2 linked regions of the Aromatoleum aromaticum EbN1 genome follow. The protein of the gene in region 2 interacts with the protein of the main gene of each other region in a pairwise test. Links are inferred from orthologs where the notes say so. Each region holds a gene or a part of one and is shown on either strand. Other genes may lie near its edges.

Evidence for each region. Proteins that work in one complex are often made in the same cells at the same time.
Region 1: the proteins of EBN1_RS17060 (region 2) and acpP interact in binary tests that used the Escherichia coli proteins (3 or more experiments, as listed by UniProt). The link is inferred for Aromatoleum aromaticum EbN1 from one-to-one orthologs.

Annotation. Positions count from the first base shown.
Region 1 is NC_006513.1:3,251,788-3,258,561, reverse strand. Bases 1,372-4,061 are described here. They hold acpP (acyl carrier protein), read right to left. Parts: upstream 2,992-4,061; coding sequence 2,752-2,991; downstream 1,372-2,751. Other genes in these bases: fabD (ACP S-malonyltransferase), read right to left, coding at 3,838-4,061; fabG (3-oxoacyl-ACP reductase FabG), read right to left, coding at 3,083-3,841; fabF (beta-ketoacyl-ACP synthase II), read right to left, coding at 1,492-2,730; EBN1_RS15465 (protein YgfX), read right to left, coding at 1,372-1,470. Also shown: nadB (L-aspartate oxidase), read left to right, coding at 1-997; more of EBN1_RS15465, read right to left, coding at 1,000-1,371; more of fabD, read right to left, coding at 4,062-4,767; EBN1_RS15440 (beta-ketoacyl-ACP synthase III), read right to left, coding at 4,783-5,748; phosphate acyltransferase PlsX, read right to left, coding at 5,745-6,758. UniProt on the Escherichia coli protein: Carrier of the growing fatty acid chain in fatty acid biosynthesis.
Region 2 is NC_006513.1:3,565,300-3,572,382, forward strand. What follows is about bases 1,190-4,188. They hold EBN1_RS17060 (alpha/beta fold hydrolase), read right to left. Parts: upstream 3,066-4,188; coding sequence 2,313-3,065; downstream 1,190-2,312. Other genes in these bases: bioD (dethiobiotin synthase), read right to left, coding at 1,190-1,461; EBN1_RS17055 (methyltransferase domain-containing protein), read right to left, coding at 1,454-2,320; bioF (8-amino-7-oxononanoate synthase), read right to left, coding at 3,062-4,188. Outside these bases: EBN1_RS17045 (TrmH family RNA methyltransferase), read left to right, coding at 1-767; more of bioD, read right to left, coding at 784-1,189; more of bioF, read right to left, coding at 4,189-4,222; EBN1_RS17070 (adenosylmethionine--8-amino-7-oxononanoate transaminase), read right to left, coding at 4,228-5,559; peroxide stress protein YaaA, read left to right, coding at 5,702-6,487; EBN1_RS17080 (M14 family metallopeptidase), read left to right, coding at 6,517-7,083. UniProt on the Escherichia coli protein: The physiological role of BioH is to remove the methyl group introduced by BioC when the pimeloyl moiety is complete. It allows to synthesize pimeloyl-ACP via the fatty acid synthetic pathway through the hydrolysis of the ester bonds of pimeloyl-ACP esters.

The sequences.
Region 1 (6,774 bases), 310 kb from region 2 along the record:
GACCGGAGGCGCCGGCAAGGCCTACCTCTACACGACGAATCCGGACGTCGCCACCGGCGACGGGATCGCGATGGCCTGGCGCGCCGGCTGTCGCGTCGCGAACCTCGAGTTCATCCAGTTTCATCCGACCTGCCTCTACCATCCCCAAGCCAAGTCGTTCCTGATTTCGGAGGCTGTCCGCGGCGAAGGGGGGATCCTGAGGCTCCCTGATGGCACACGCTTCATGCCGGAGCACGACCCTCGGGCGGAGCTTGCCCCGCGCGACGTCGTGGCCCGCGCAATCGACTTCGAGATGAAGAAACGCGGCCTCGACTGCGTCTATCTCGATATCAGCCACAAGCCGGCCGACTGGCTGCGGGAACATTTCCCGAATATCCACGCGCGCTGCCTCGAACTCGGCATCGACATGACGCACGAAGGCATTCCCGTCGTCCCGGCGGCCCATTACACCTGCGGCGGCGTCGTCACGGACCTCGCCGCTCGTACCGACGTCGCCGGCCTCTATTGCGTGGGCGAATCAGCGTGCACCGGCCTGCACGGCGCGAACCGGCTCGCGAGCAACTCGCTGCTCGAATGCCTGGTATTCGGGGAAGCTGCCGCGAAAGACATCCAGGCGCGTCCCCGCGACCCGATCGCGGCACTGCCCGAGTGGGACGAGAGCCGGGTCACCGACGTCGATGAAGAGGTCGTGATTGCCCACAACTGGGCAGAACTGCGGCGAGCGATGTGGGACTACGTCGGCATCGTCAGGACAACGAAGCGCCTGCAGCGCGCTCAGCACCGGATCCGCCTGCTGACGAGCGAGATCAATGAGTTCTACTCGAACTTCCGCGTGACCAACGATCTCATCGAACTGCGCAATCTGGTCGTCACTTCCGATCTCATCGTGCGCTGCGCGCTCGAGCGCAAGGAAAGCCGCGGCCTGCACTTCTCGCGCGACTATCCGGAAATGCTCGACGAGGCTCTCCCGACGATCCTGCAGCCCCAGAAAACCTGATCCTACGATCGACCGCTCGGGTTTTCGCGCACCTGCGCCCCTTCCGGGGCGGCGCGAATCTTCTGCCGCAACCAGATACGCAGCCCACGCCAGTGTCCACGAGGCAGGTTATCAGGTAGCAGCATGATCGACCCGCGACAGCGCGAACCGACCCCCTCCGCCTCGTCGCGTCGCCACTGCAGCCACACTGCCCATCCGAAATCGGTGCAGCCTGTCTCCGGCGCCAGCGTCGCCACTTCGCAGCCGTCGCGAAGCGTTCCATCGTTCTCGAGGGTCAGCACTCGGCCCGTTTTGCGCCACTCGACGCGCAGGCCGGCGAAGAGCGATACGGCAAGCACGAAAAGAACAGGATAGAGAGCCAGCGCCGAAAGCGATGAACGCAGAAACGCGATCGCCGCGATCGTATGGATCGCGGCGATCATGACCAGTGCCTGCCGGGATGGCCTGAGCGGCAGTTCGAGCGGATAGCGCATGCGCAGCGCTATCCCGTCCGTTCAGATGCGACGAAACGCCAGCGTGCCGTTCGTGCCACCGAAGCCGAACGAATTCGAAAGCGCTGCCCGGATCTCCATCGGACGCGCCTTGTTCGCGACGTAATCAAGGTCGCACCGCTCGTCCTGCTCGAAAATGTTGATCGTCGGCGGAGCGATCTGGTTGTGCAGGGCCAGCGCGGTGAACACCGCTTCGACACCTCCCGCGGCGCCGAGCAGATGGCCGGTCATCGACTTGGTGGAGTTCACCACGATCGATCTTGCCCGATCGCCGAAACAGCGCTTTACCGCGGTCGTTTCGGCCAAGTCTCCAAGGGGCGTCGAAGTGCCGTGGGCGTTGACGTAGTCGATCTCCTCGACCGTCATGCGCGCATCGCGCATCGCGTTCGCCATGCAGCGCGCGGCGCCGTCACCGTCCTCGGCCGGTGCAGTCATGTGATAGGCATCGGCGCTCATGCCGTAGCCGGATATTTCGGCGTAGATCCGGGCGCCCCGCGCCTTCGCGTGCTCGTACTCTTCGAGGACCAGCACGCCGGCCCCTTCGCCGAGCACGAAACCGTCGCGCCCCTTGTCCCATGGACGGCTGGCAGTAAGCGGATCATCGTTGCGCGTCGACAACGCCTTCGCGGAGGCGAAGCCGCCAACGGCGAGCGGAGTGACGGTGGATTCCGCGCCGCCGGCCACCATCACATCGACATCCCCGTACTGGATGAGCCGCGCTGCCTCGCCGATGCAGTGCGTCGCCGTGGTGCATGCGGTAACCATCGCCAGGCACGGACCCTTCAGTCCGAGCATGATCGACAGGTTGCCGGCGATCATGTTGATGATCGTGCCGGGAATGAAGAAAGGGGAAATCTTGCGTGCCCCGCCCTTGAGGAAATCGTCGTGGGTCGCTTCGATCATCGGCAAGCCGCCGATTCCCGACCCGAGGTTGACCCCTATGCGTTCCGCATTGGAGGCGGTAACGTCCAGCCCGGCATCCCTGAACGCCTGGATGCCTGCGGCCAGGCCGTAGTGGATGAAAACATCCATACGACGCGCCTCCTTCGGAGACAGGTAGGCGCCAATGTCGAAACCCCTCACTTCGCCGGCGATCCTGACCGGGAAGCTGGAAGCATCGAAACGCGTGATTTCGCCGATGCCGGAGCGGCCGTTGACAATGTTGTCCCAGGCCTCCGGAACGGTATTACCGACCGGCGAGATGATTCCGAGACCGGTAATGACGACTCTGCGACGGGTCAATGTTCGCTCCGGTAATCAGATTTATTTCTTCAGATGAGCGGTGACGTAGTCAATCGCCTGCTGAACCGTGGTGATCTTCTCGGCCTCTTCGTCCGGGATTTCGCACTCGAATTCTTCTTCCAGCGCCATGACCAGTTCCACGGTGTCCAGCGAATCCGCGCCCAGATCGTCGACGAAAGACGACTCGGTCTTGATCTCCGATTCGTTCACGCCAAGCTGCTCGGCGACAATCTTCTTGACGCGCTGTTCGATGTTCTCCATGAACAAACTCCTTCCCTGAATGATCCAGATATGAATAAAAAAGCCGGCGTATTCTACCAAAAAGGATGGCAACCGCTATCGCGGCCGGCGCTCACGACATGTACATACCACCATTCACGTGCAGGGTCGTCCCGGTAACGTAAGCAGCGGCGGGTGAAGCGAGGAAGGCGACCGCCGCGGCGATCTCCTCCGGTCGGCCCAGACGACCGAGCGCAATGTTGCCCAACAGCGCGTCGCGCGCGGCTTCTGGCAGTGCCCGGGTCATGTCGGTGTCGATGAATCCGGGGGCAACACAATTGACTGTGATGTTGCGACTGCCCAGTTCGCGCGCGAGTGCGCGGCTCATGCCGGCCACTCCGGCCTTTGCTGCCGCATAGTTTGCCTGTCCCGGATTGCCGGCGCTGCCGACCACCGAAGTGATGTTGATGATGCGCCCGCCGCGCGCCTTCATCATCCCGCGCATGACCAGGCGTGACATACGGAAAACGGACTTGAGATTGGTGTCGATCACCACCTCCCATTCATCGTCCTTCATGCGCAGCGCGAGATTGTCGCGCGTGATGCCCGCATTGTTCACGAGAATGCCGATCGCGCCAAAACGCTTTTCGACCTCTCTGACCGCTGCCTCGCAGGCAGCGCCGTCGGTCACATCGAGCGCCAGACCGCAGCCTTCGGTGCCGGCTTCGCGCAGACTTTTGCCGATTTCCGCCGCGCCCGCTTCCGAAGTCGCGGTCCCGACGACCGTGGCGCCGAGACGACCGAGTTCGAGCGCGACTGCGCGGCCGATACCGCGTGAAGCGCCCGTGACCAGCGCCACTGCCCCGTTCAGGGTTGAATTTGTTGCGCTCATTTGACCGCCGCGATCGAGAGTTCGAGACTGGCGGCGTCGTGAATCGAGCCGCCCTGGAGATCGCCTGCGATCCGCTTGGTCATCCCCGCGAGCACTTTGCCGGGGCCGCATTCGAAGACGTGGCCGACGCCACGACGGGAAATTTCCTGCACGATCTCGATCCAGCGCACCGGCGAGAACGCCTGCCTGACCAGCGCGTCGCGGATTGCTGCCGGATCGTTGCACACTGCGACATCGACGTTGTTCAGCACCGCGATCTCGGGCGACGCGATCGCGACCGTCGCGAGGCGCTCGGCCAACCGCTCGGCTGCCGGCCTCATCAGCGCGCAGTGGAACGGAGCGCTGACCGGCAACAGCATCGCGCGCTTCGCGCCGCGCCCCTTCGCTGCCTCGATCGCGCGTTCGACTGCACCTTTCGCTCCGGCGATGACGATCTGCCCCGGCGCGTTCAGGTTCGCCGCTTCGACGACCTCGCCGCGGGAGGCCTCGGCGCATGCTTCGCGGACCGCATCGACGTCGAGGCCGAGCAGCGCTGCCATTGCCCCTTCGCCTGCCGGAACCGCCTCCTGCATCGCCTGCGCGCGAAAGCGCACCAGCGGCACAGCGTCCTTGAAGCTCAGCGCTCCGGCGGCGACCAGCGCGGAATATTCGCCGAGGCTGTGGCCGGCGACGAGCGAGGGCTTCGGCCCGCCGGCGGCCAGCCACGCGCGGTACGCGGCGACCCCGGCGGTGAGCATCAGCGGCTGGGTATTCACCGTCAGCGCGAGCCGCTCTGCCGGCCCCTCGCTCACCATCTGCCACAAATCCTCGCCGAGAGCATCCGATGCTTCGGCAAAGGTGTCGCGAATCTCGGCCCGCTCACCGTAGGCCGACATCATGCCGACCGATTGCGACCCCTGTCCCGGAAAAACCAGCGCAAAAACCATCGTATCCGTCCTGTATCAGAATTGGAGCAGCGCCGCGCCCCACGTGAAGCCCCCGCCTACCCCTTCGATGATGAAGCGGTGCCCCGGCCGGATACGGCCATCGCGGACGGCGAGGTCGAGCGCCAGCGGAATCGATGCCGCGGAAGTGTTGCCGTGGTGATCGACGGTCGTGATCACTTTGTCCATCGAAACGCCGAGACGGCGCGCAGTCGCCTGCAGGATGCGGATATTCGCCTGATGGGGAATCAGCCAGTCCACGGAGTCCACCGTGACACCTGCCTGATCGAGCACTTCCAGCGCGACGTCGCCCAGCACCCGGACCGCGAACTTGAACACGGCCTGGCCGTCCATGCGCAGGAACGGGTCGCCGACGACCTGGCCGGCCGCCACCGCACCCGGAACGCAGAGAATCGGATGATGGCTTCCGTCGGCATGCAGCGCGCTCGCGAGGATTCCCGGCGCCTCGGCCGCTTCGAGCACGACCGCGCCGGCGCCGTCACCGAACAGGACGCAGGTGCCGCGATCCGACCAGTCGAGAATGCGCGAGAACACTTCGGCGCCGACGACCAGCGCGCGCTTGTGGCTACCGGAGCGGATGAACTTCTCGGCGATCGTCAGCCCATAGACAAAACCGCTGCAAACCGCCTGCACGTCGAACGCGGCAGCGCCATTGCGAATGCCGAGCTTCGACTGGAGCAGTGCGGCGGTGCTGGGAAAGATGCAGTCGGGCGTGGAGGTCGCGACGATGATCAGGTCGATGTCGTCGGGCCGCACTCCTGCCGCGTCGAGGGCGCGCTCGCTCGCCGTCTTGGCCAGATCGCTCGACGACATTTCCGCCGACGCCAGATGTCGGCTGCGGATTCCGGTCCGTTCGATGATCCATTGGTCCGACGTATCGATACCGCGCGCCACCAGGTCATCGTTGGTTATCGGCTCGCCCGGCAGAAAGCTGCCAGTTCCGGCGATCCGTGCGTAGATCATGCTGCTACCCCCATAGCCGTCATCCGTTCGGTAATGCGCTCGATCAAGCGGTTCGATGCCGCTTCGGCGGCGCGGTGGATTGCCTGCTCGAACGCGAACGCATCGGCCGAGCCGTGACTCTTGACGACTACGCCGCGCAATCCGAGCAGCGCCGCCCCGTTGTACCGGCGGTGATCGACACGATGCTTGAAGCGCTTGAGCGCCGGCATCGCGATCAGTGCCATCGCCTTGCTGAGGAGATTGCGACTGAATTCCTCGCGCAGAAAAGTCGCGAGCATCTGCGCCAGGCCTTCGGAGGTCTTCAACGCGACATTGCCGACGAATCCGTCGCACACCACGACGTCGGTCGTACCCTTGTAGATGTCGTCACCTTCGACGTTGCCGTAGAAATTCAGGCCGCTCGTCTTCAGCAACTCCGCGGCCCGCTTCACCACCTCGTTGCCCTTGATCGCTTCCTCGCCAATATTGAGGAGGCCAACTGTTGGCCGGTCGAGATGCTCGACAGCCGACACCAGCATTGCGCCCATGATGCCGAACTGGAGCAGATGCTCGGGCAGGCAGTCGACGTTGGCACCCAGATCGAGGACGTACGTCTGTCCCTTGCGCGTCGGCAGAATCGTCGCGATCGCCGGCCTGTCGATTCCCGGCAAGGTTTTCAGCACGAAGCGCGAAATCGCCATCAACGCGCCGGTGTTGCCGGCCGACACTGCAGCCTGCGCCTCGCCGGACTTGACGAGGTCGATCGCGACGCGCATCGACGAATCCTTCTTCGAGCGCATCGCAATGGCTGGAGGATCATCCATTGCGATGACTTCCGACGCGGCACGGAGCGAAAGCCGCTCGCCGAATCCGTTCCCGATGGCGCCCATCGCCTGCTCGAGCGCATCCTGGCGCCCGACGAGGACGATGCGGGCTTCGGGATGATTGCGCAGAAACGCCCGCGCAGCAGGAACGGTCACGGCCGGGCCATGATCGCCACCCATGCAGTCGATCGCAACGGTGACACCCATCGGCTTCTCGCGTGGC
Region 2 (7,083 bases):
GCGACAACCCGGCCGTCAAGCGCCTTCACGCGCTCGCGCATTCGGCGCGCGACCGGCGCAGCGAAGGCCGCACGCTGCTCGACGGCGCGCATCTCGTGCGGGCGGCGCTCGACGCCGGCTGGCCGCTGCGCGAGCTCGTCGCGAGCGACCAGGGGCTCGGCCGCGCCGAGATTGCGGACCTGCTCGAACGCTGCACGGGCGTGCCGGCGATCCACCTTACTGATGCGCTGTTCGCACACGTCAGCCCGGTCGACACGCCGTCGGGCCTGCTCGCCGTCATCGACCTGCCGGTGCCGCCGCCGACCCGCGCATTCGCCGAATCGCTGCTGGTGCTCGACGGCGTGCAGGATGCCGGCAACCTCGGCACGATCCTGCGTACTGCGGCGGCCGCCGGCATGCGCGACGTGCTGCTGACGCCGGGCTGCGCGCAAGCGTGGTCGCCGCGCGTGCTGCGGGCCGGCATGGGCGGGCACTTCTGCCTGCGGCTCTACGAGCATGCGGACGTCGCGGTGCTGCTGCAGGGCTACCCGGGACAGATTCTCGCGACGGGACTCGGCGCCGGCGCGCGCGGGCTGTACGAAATGGACTTGCGCGGCACGGTCGCGTGGCTGTTCGGCGCGGAAGGCCGGGGGCTGTCCATGGCCGTCGCGGCGCTTGCGACCGACACGGTCGTCATTCCGATGCCGGGCGCGGTCGAGTCGCTGAACGTCGCGGCGGCCGCGGCGGTGTGCCTGTTCGAGCAGGTGCGCCAGCGCCGCGTGGCATAGCGCGACGCCGGGGCGGTCAACCCGGCAGTCGCAGCGACGCGGCGACTTGCGCCGGGTCGGCGCCGGCGACGTGGGGGACCACGCCGAGCAGCGGAGCGTCGATGCGCCGCCGCAGCGCTTCGAGATTCTCGTCCGCGCGCAGCATCGCCGGATCGATGCGGTTCGCGATCCAGCCGGCGAGCGTCAGGCCGCGCGCCGCGATCGCCTCGACGGTCAGCAGCGCGTGGCTGATGCAGCCCAGCCGCATGCCGACGACGAGGATCACCGGCAGCCCGAGCTCGCGTGCCAGGTCCGCCGTGTCGTAACGGTCGCCGAGCGGCACGCGGAACCCGCCGACGCCTTCGACGATGACGACATCCGCCTGCGCCCGCAGGCTCTCGAACGCTGCGCGGATGCGCGCAGGATCGATTTCGACGCCTTCCTCGGCGGCGGCGATGTGCGGCGCGACGGGCGTCTTCAGGCAGTAGGGGTTCAGCCGGTCGAGGCCAGGGTCGAAGCTGGAGGCCGCGCGCAGCTGCGCGGCGTCCTCGTTGAGCCATTCGCCGGCGATCCATTCGGCGCCGGCGGCGACCGGCTTCATGCCGAGCGCGCTGCGACCGTCCCGCCGCGCCGCATGCAGCAGCGCGCAGGCGACGAAAGTCTTGCCGATCTCGGTGTCGGTTCCGGCGAGGAACCAGGCGCGGGGTTCAGTCATCTGTCGTTCCTTCAGGGGCCGCCGCGCTGCCCGCGCCGCCACTCGCCGCTTGCGCGGGTTTTTTCAGCGCAAGCAGGATCAGGTCGTAGGTCGCAGGTAGCAGGCCGTCGTCGCGGCGATGCGTCTCGTAGCGGGTTTCGAGCACTTTCCAGGCGGCGCGGCCGAGCGGCTCGCGCCGCCGCTGCGCGCCGAGGCTGTGCGCGCCGATCGACTTGATGTCGCGCAGCAGCTGGCGCAGGTCGGGGGCGACGGCGAAGACGGGAAAATTGTCGGCGGCGACCGGCTCGAAGCCGGCCGCGACAGCTTCCGCGATCCAGCGTTCGTGCGGGTGAAAGCGGATCGCGTGTTCGGCGTCGTCGACGGCGGTGAAAGCGTCGCGCAGTTCCCACAGCGTGCGCGGCCCGAGCGTCGCGATCCACGCTTCGCCGCCGGGGCGCAGGACGCGCGCAAACTCGCCAAGCGCGAGCGCCGGCTCGCACCATTGCAGCGCGAGGCTCGACCAGACGGCGTCGATCGAACCGCCGGCGAGCGGCAGCGCTTCGAGGTCGGCGCAAAGCGGCACCGGCTGCGCGTGGCCCGGCCCGGCAGTAGCGAGCCGGGCGAGCATCGCCGGTGCGAAGTCGAGCGCGATCAGCCTCGCTTGCGGGCAGAGGCGCGCGAGGAGATCGAGGCCGTAGCCGGTGCCGCATCCGGCATCGATGATGCGCTCCAGCGGCGGTGCCGACGCCAGCCGCAGTGCGACGAATGCTGCGAGCCGGTCGCAGATCTCGCGCTGCACCGCGGCTGAGCTGTCATAAGTCGCCGCGGCGCGATCGAACGCGCGCCGCACGACGTGTTTCGGCACCGTGCGGTTAACCACGGACGACGTCCTCGATGAGCACGGCACAGTCTTCCGGATGCGACAGGAAAGGCGCGTGGCCGCAGTCGTCGAATCGTGCGAGGCGGGCGTCGGGCAGTCGCGTCGCGAGCCATTCGGCGGCGGCGAGCGGCATCAGCGCGTCGCCGGCACCGTGAATCAGCTGCACGGGCTGGCGAACGTCGTCGAGCGCGGCACGCCAGTCGGTGTCCGCGAGCAGTTCGAGGCCTGCGCCCAAGGCCGCGGGACGACACTGTTCGAGATTCGCGAGCGCCGCATTCAACGCGTTCGACACGGTACGCCGGCGCGCGTCGCCGAGTGCCTGCAGGGCGACGAAGCGTCGCAGCGTCGCAGCCGGATCGTGCGCAAAATCGTCAATGAAGCCGGTGACGGTCGAGGCGGCGAGCCCGTACGGCCACGGTGCGGCGGCGTTTTCGGGGCGGGTGACGAAGCACGGCGACGTGCCGATCAGCACCAGCCGCGCGACTTTGTGCGGGTGACGCCGCGCGAGGTCGAGCGCGACGAGGCCGCCGAGCGACCAGCCGCATACGACTGCGTCGTCCGGCAGTTCGGGCAGCAGCGCGTCGCTCCAGGCTTCGAGAGTCGGGCCGCGCGCGGGGGTGCCGCCGTGACCGGGCAGCGCCGGCGTGCGGACGCGGAGCCCGGCCGGCAGATACGGCGTCAGCGCGCTCCACACTTGCGGCCCGAGTCCCCAGCCATGCAGCAGGACGAGATCCGGTCGGTTCATCGCTGCGCTTCGAGACGGTTTAGCGCCTGTGCGAGGCGGCGGACGTCGTCGGCGCAATGCGCAGCGGTCAGCGAGATGCGCAGGCGCGCAGTGCCGTGCGGTACGGTCGGCGGACGGATCGCCGGCACCCACAGACCTTCGTCCCACAGCGCGCGGGCGACGGCGAGCGCTTCGGCGTTGTCGCCGATCAGCACCGGCTGGATCGGCGTGCGCGACGGCAGCAGCTGCCAGCGGGCGAGGGTGAGTTCGCGCCGCAGCAGCGCAACGAGTCCGACGAGGTGTTCCCGGCGCTCGTCGCCCCGCTCGATCAGTTCGAGGCTCGCCAGCAGCGTTTCGGCGAGCGCGGGCGGCGCGCCGGTCGTGAAGATGTAGGTGCGGGCTTTTTGCATCAGCCACTCGACGACGTCGGCATGGCCGGCGACGAACGCGCCGGACACCCCGGCAGCCTTGCCGAGCGTGCCGACGTAGATCAGCCGCCACGAGGCGAGACCGGCTTCGGCAACCGCGCCGCGCCCGCCCGGACCGAGCACGCCGAAACCGTGCGCGTCGTCGACCATCAGCCACGCGTCGAAGCGCTCGGCCAACTCCAGCAAGGTCGCGAGCGGCGCGACGTCGCCATCCATGCTGAAGACTGCGTCCGTGACGATCAGCTTGCGCCTGGCCGAACTCGCTGCCAGCGCACGCTCCAGCGCCGCCGGGTCGCCGTGCGCGTAGCGGTGCAGTTCGGCGCGCGACAGCAGCGCGCCGTCCACGAGCGACGCGTGGTTCAGGCGGTCGGCGAAGATCGCGTCGCCGCGTCCGACGAGCGCCGGAATCGTCCCCGTGTTCGCCATGTAGCCGGTCGAGAAATACAGTGCGCGTTCGCAGTCGACGAACGCCGCAAGCCGCGCTTCGAGCTCGTCGTGGACGGCGTAGTGGCCGCTGACGAGGTGCGACGCGCCGCAGCCCGCGCCCCAGTGCACCGCGCCGGTCTGCAGCGCGCGCGTGAGGGCCGGGTTGGCGGCAAGTCCCAGATAGTCGTTGCTGCAGAACGCCAGCATGTCGCGTCCGTCGACGCGGGCGTGCGGCGCGCACGGGGTCGCGAGGCTGCGGCGCGTGCGCCTGAGCGCGCGGGTGTCGAGTTCGGCGAGATCGGCCTTGAGGCGGTCGAGCAGCATCGCGGTCAGCCCGGCGCCGGTTCGAGGGCTTCGGCGAGCGCCGCGGCAGCGCCGTCGACGAGATGCGCGACGTGAGCCGCGTCGAGGATGTACGGCGGCATGAAATAGACGGTGTTGCCGATCGGGCGCAGCAGCACGCCATGATCGAGCCCCGCGCGGAAGAAGTTGCGCGCGAAGTCGGGTCGCTCGGTCGCGACGTCGAACGCGAGGATCATGCCGCGCTGGCGCAGCTGCCGCACCGCGGGATGCGCGCCGAAACGCGCCCGGACGGCGTCCCCGAGCTGCCGGGCGAGCACGCGGTTCGCAGCCAGCACGCCGTCCTGTTCGAAGATGTCCAGCGTCGCCAGCGCGGCGCGGCACGCGAGCGGGTTGCCGGTGTACGAGTGCGAATGCAGGAACGCGCGGGTTGCGGAGTCGGCGTAGAACGCCGCATAGACGGTATTGGTCGCGAGCACCAGCGACAGCGGCAGGTAACCGCCCGAAATGCCTTTCGACAGGCACAGGAAATCGGGCCAGATGCCGGCCTGCTCGCACGCGAAAAAAGTGCCGGTGCGCCCGCACCCGACCGCGATCTCGTCGGCGATGAGATGCACCCGGTAGCGGTCGCACAACGCGCGGGCGAGGCGCAGGTATTCCGGGTCGTACATGACCATGCCGGAGGCGCCCTGCACGAGCGGCTCGACGATCAGCGCGGCGGTCTGGGCGTGGTGCTCGGCGAGATGCGCTTCGAGCGCGGCGGCGGCGCGGCGCGCAACGTCGGCGGCCGATTCACCGGGCAGGGCAAGGCGGGCGTCGGGCGTCGGCACCGTCGTGCCGGCGCGCACCAGCGGCGCGTAGGCGTCGCGGAAGATCGCGACGTCGGTGACCGCCAGCGCGCCGACGGTTTCGCCGTGATAGCTGCCGGCGAGGCTGACGAAGCGGGATTTTTCCGCAAGGCCGAGGTTGCGCCAGTAATGTGCGCTCATCTTCAGCGCGATCTCGGTCGCGGATGCGCCGTCCGAAGCGTAGAACGCATGTCCGAGGCGATGGCCGGTCAGCGCCGCGAGCCGTTCGGAGAGCTCGACCACCGGCTCGTGCGTGAAGCCCGCGAGCATGACATGTTCGAGCGTGTCGAGCTGCGCGCGCAGCGCGGCGTTGATGCGCGGGTTGCAGTGGCCAAAGAGGTTCACCCACCACGAGCTGATGCCGTCGAGCAGCCGCCGCCCTTCGGCATCGATGAGCCACGGGCCTTCGCCGCGCACGATCGGCACCAGCGGCAGCGCTTCGTGCTGCTTCATCTGCGTGCAGGGGTGCCAGACGCTCCTGAGGGATCGTTCGAGCAGTGACGGGGCGTGCATCGGGGCTTCCGGCCGGGTGGGACCGGGGAATGTCGCGCAATCGGGCTGCCCGTGTCAAACGCTGCGTCTCAGTCCCCGCGCGCCGTGAGGCATGGCGTTTTGCTACCATGCGTCGGCCCGGCAACGACAACAAGCACAATCCATGATTTTCGTGATCTCTCCGGCCAAGGCGCTGGATTTTGAAACCCCGCCGGTCACCGCTGCGGCCACCCAGCCGGATTATCTGCGCGAAGCCGAGGAACTGATCGGCATCCTGCGGCAGAAGACCCCTGCGGAGGTCGCGGAGCTGATGCACCTGTCGGACCCGCTCGCCGCGCTGAACGTCGCACGCTACGAGCGCTGGCATCGGCCGTTCACCCCCGACAACGCGAAACAGGCGCTGCTCGCATTCAACGGCGACGTCTACGGCGGGCTCGACGCGCCGAGCCTGTCGGAAGACGACTTCGCCTGGGCGCAGCAGCACCTGCGCATCCTGTCCGGGCTGTACGGCATGTTGCGCCCGCTCGACCTGATGCAGCCGTACCGCCTGGAAATGGGCACCCGGCTCGGGAATCCGCGCGGGGCGAACCTCTACGCGTACTGGGGCGACACGCTCGCCGAAGCGCTGAACCGGCTGCTCGCCGCCGAGCGCGACGCCGGCGGCAGCGCGGTGCTGGTGAACCTCGCGTCGCAGGAGTACTTCAAGGCCGCCGCGCGGGCGAAGCTCACCGCGCAGGTGATCACGCCGGTGTTCGAGGACTGGAAAGGCGGGCGCTACAGGATCATCACTTTCTACGCCAAGCGCGCGCGCGGCCTGATGAGCCGCTACGCGATCCGCAACCGCGTCGAGGACGTCGAAGGGCTCAAGGGCTTCGACGCCGAAGGCTACGGCTTCGCGCCGGACGTTTCGGATGCGGAAACGCTCGTATTCCGCCGCCGTGCCGACTGACGCTCATTACCGCGATCCGTGAGGGAAGCATGAAAATCAGCCACAACTTCGATGCCGGCGCGATCGAGGTCGTCAGCATCGCCGACCCGCAGGACATCCGCCTGCGGCTGCGCCCCGATAATGCCGCGGACCTGCACCAGTGGTTCTATTTCCGCCTGCACGGCGCCGCCGGCCGGCCGCTTCGCATGACGTTCGAGAACGCCGCCAGCGCGGCATTCGCCGAAGGCTGGCCGGGCTATCGCTGCGTCGCGTCGTACGACCGGCGCAACTGGTTCCGCGTCGCGAGTACGGCGTACGAGAACGGCCAGCTGATCGTCGAGCACACGCCCGAGCGCAACAGCATCTACTATGCGTACTTCGAACCGTATTCGCACGAACGCCACCTGGATCTGCTCGGCTGGGCCGAGATGTCCGCGTTCGCGCAGGTCGATACGCTCGGCACGACGGTCGAAGGGCGCGACATCGACCGCGTCGTCGTCGGGCGCCCGAGCCCGGGGCACAGGCCGGTGTGGATCATCGCGCGGCAGCATCCGGGCGAGACGATGGCCGAATGGTTCGTCGAAGGCCTGCTCGAACGCCTGCTCGACGCCGCCGAC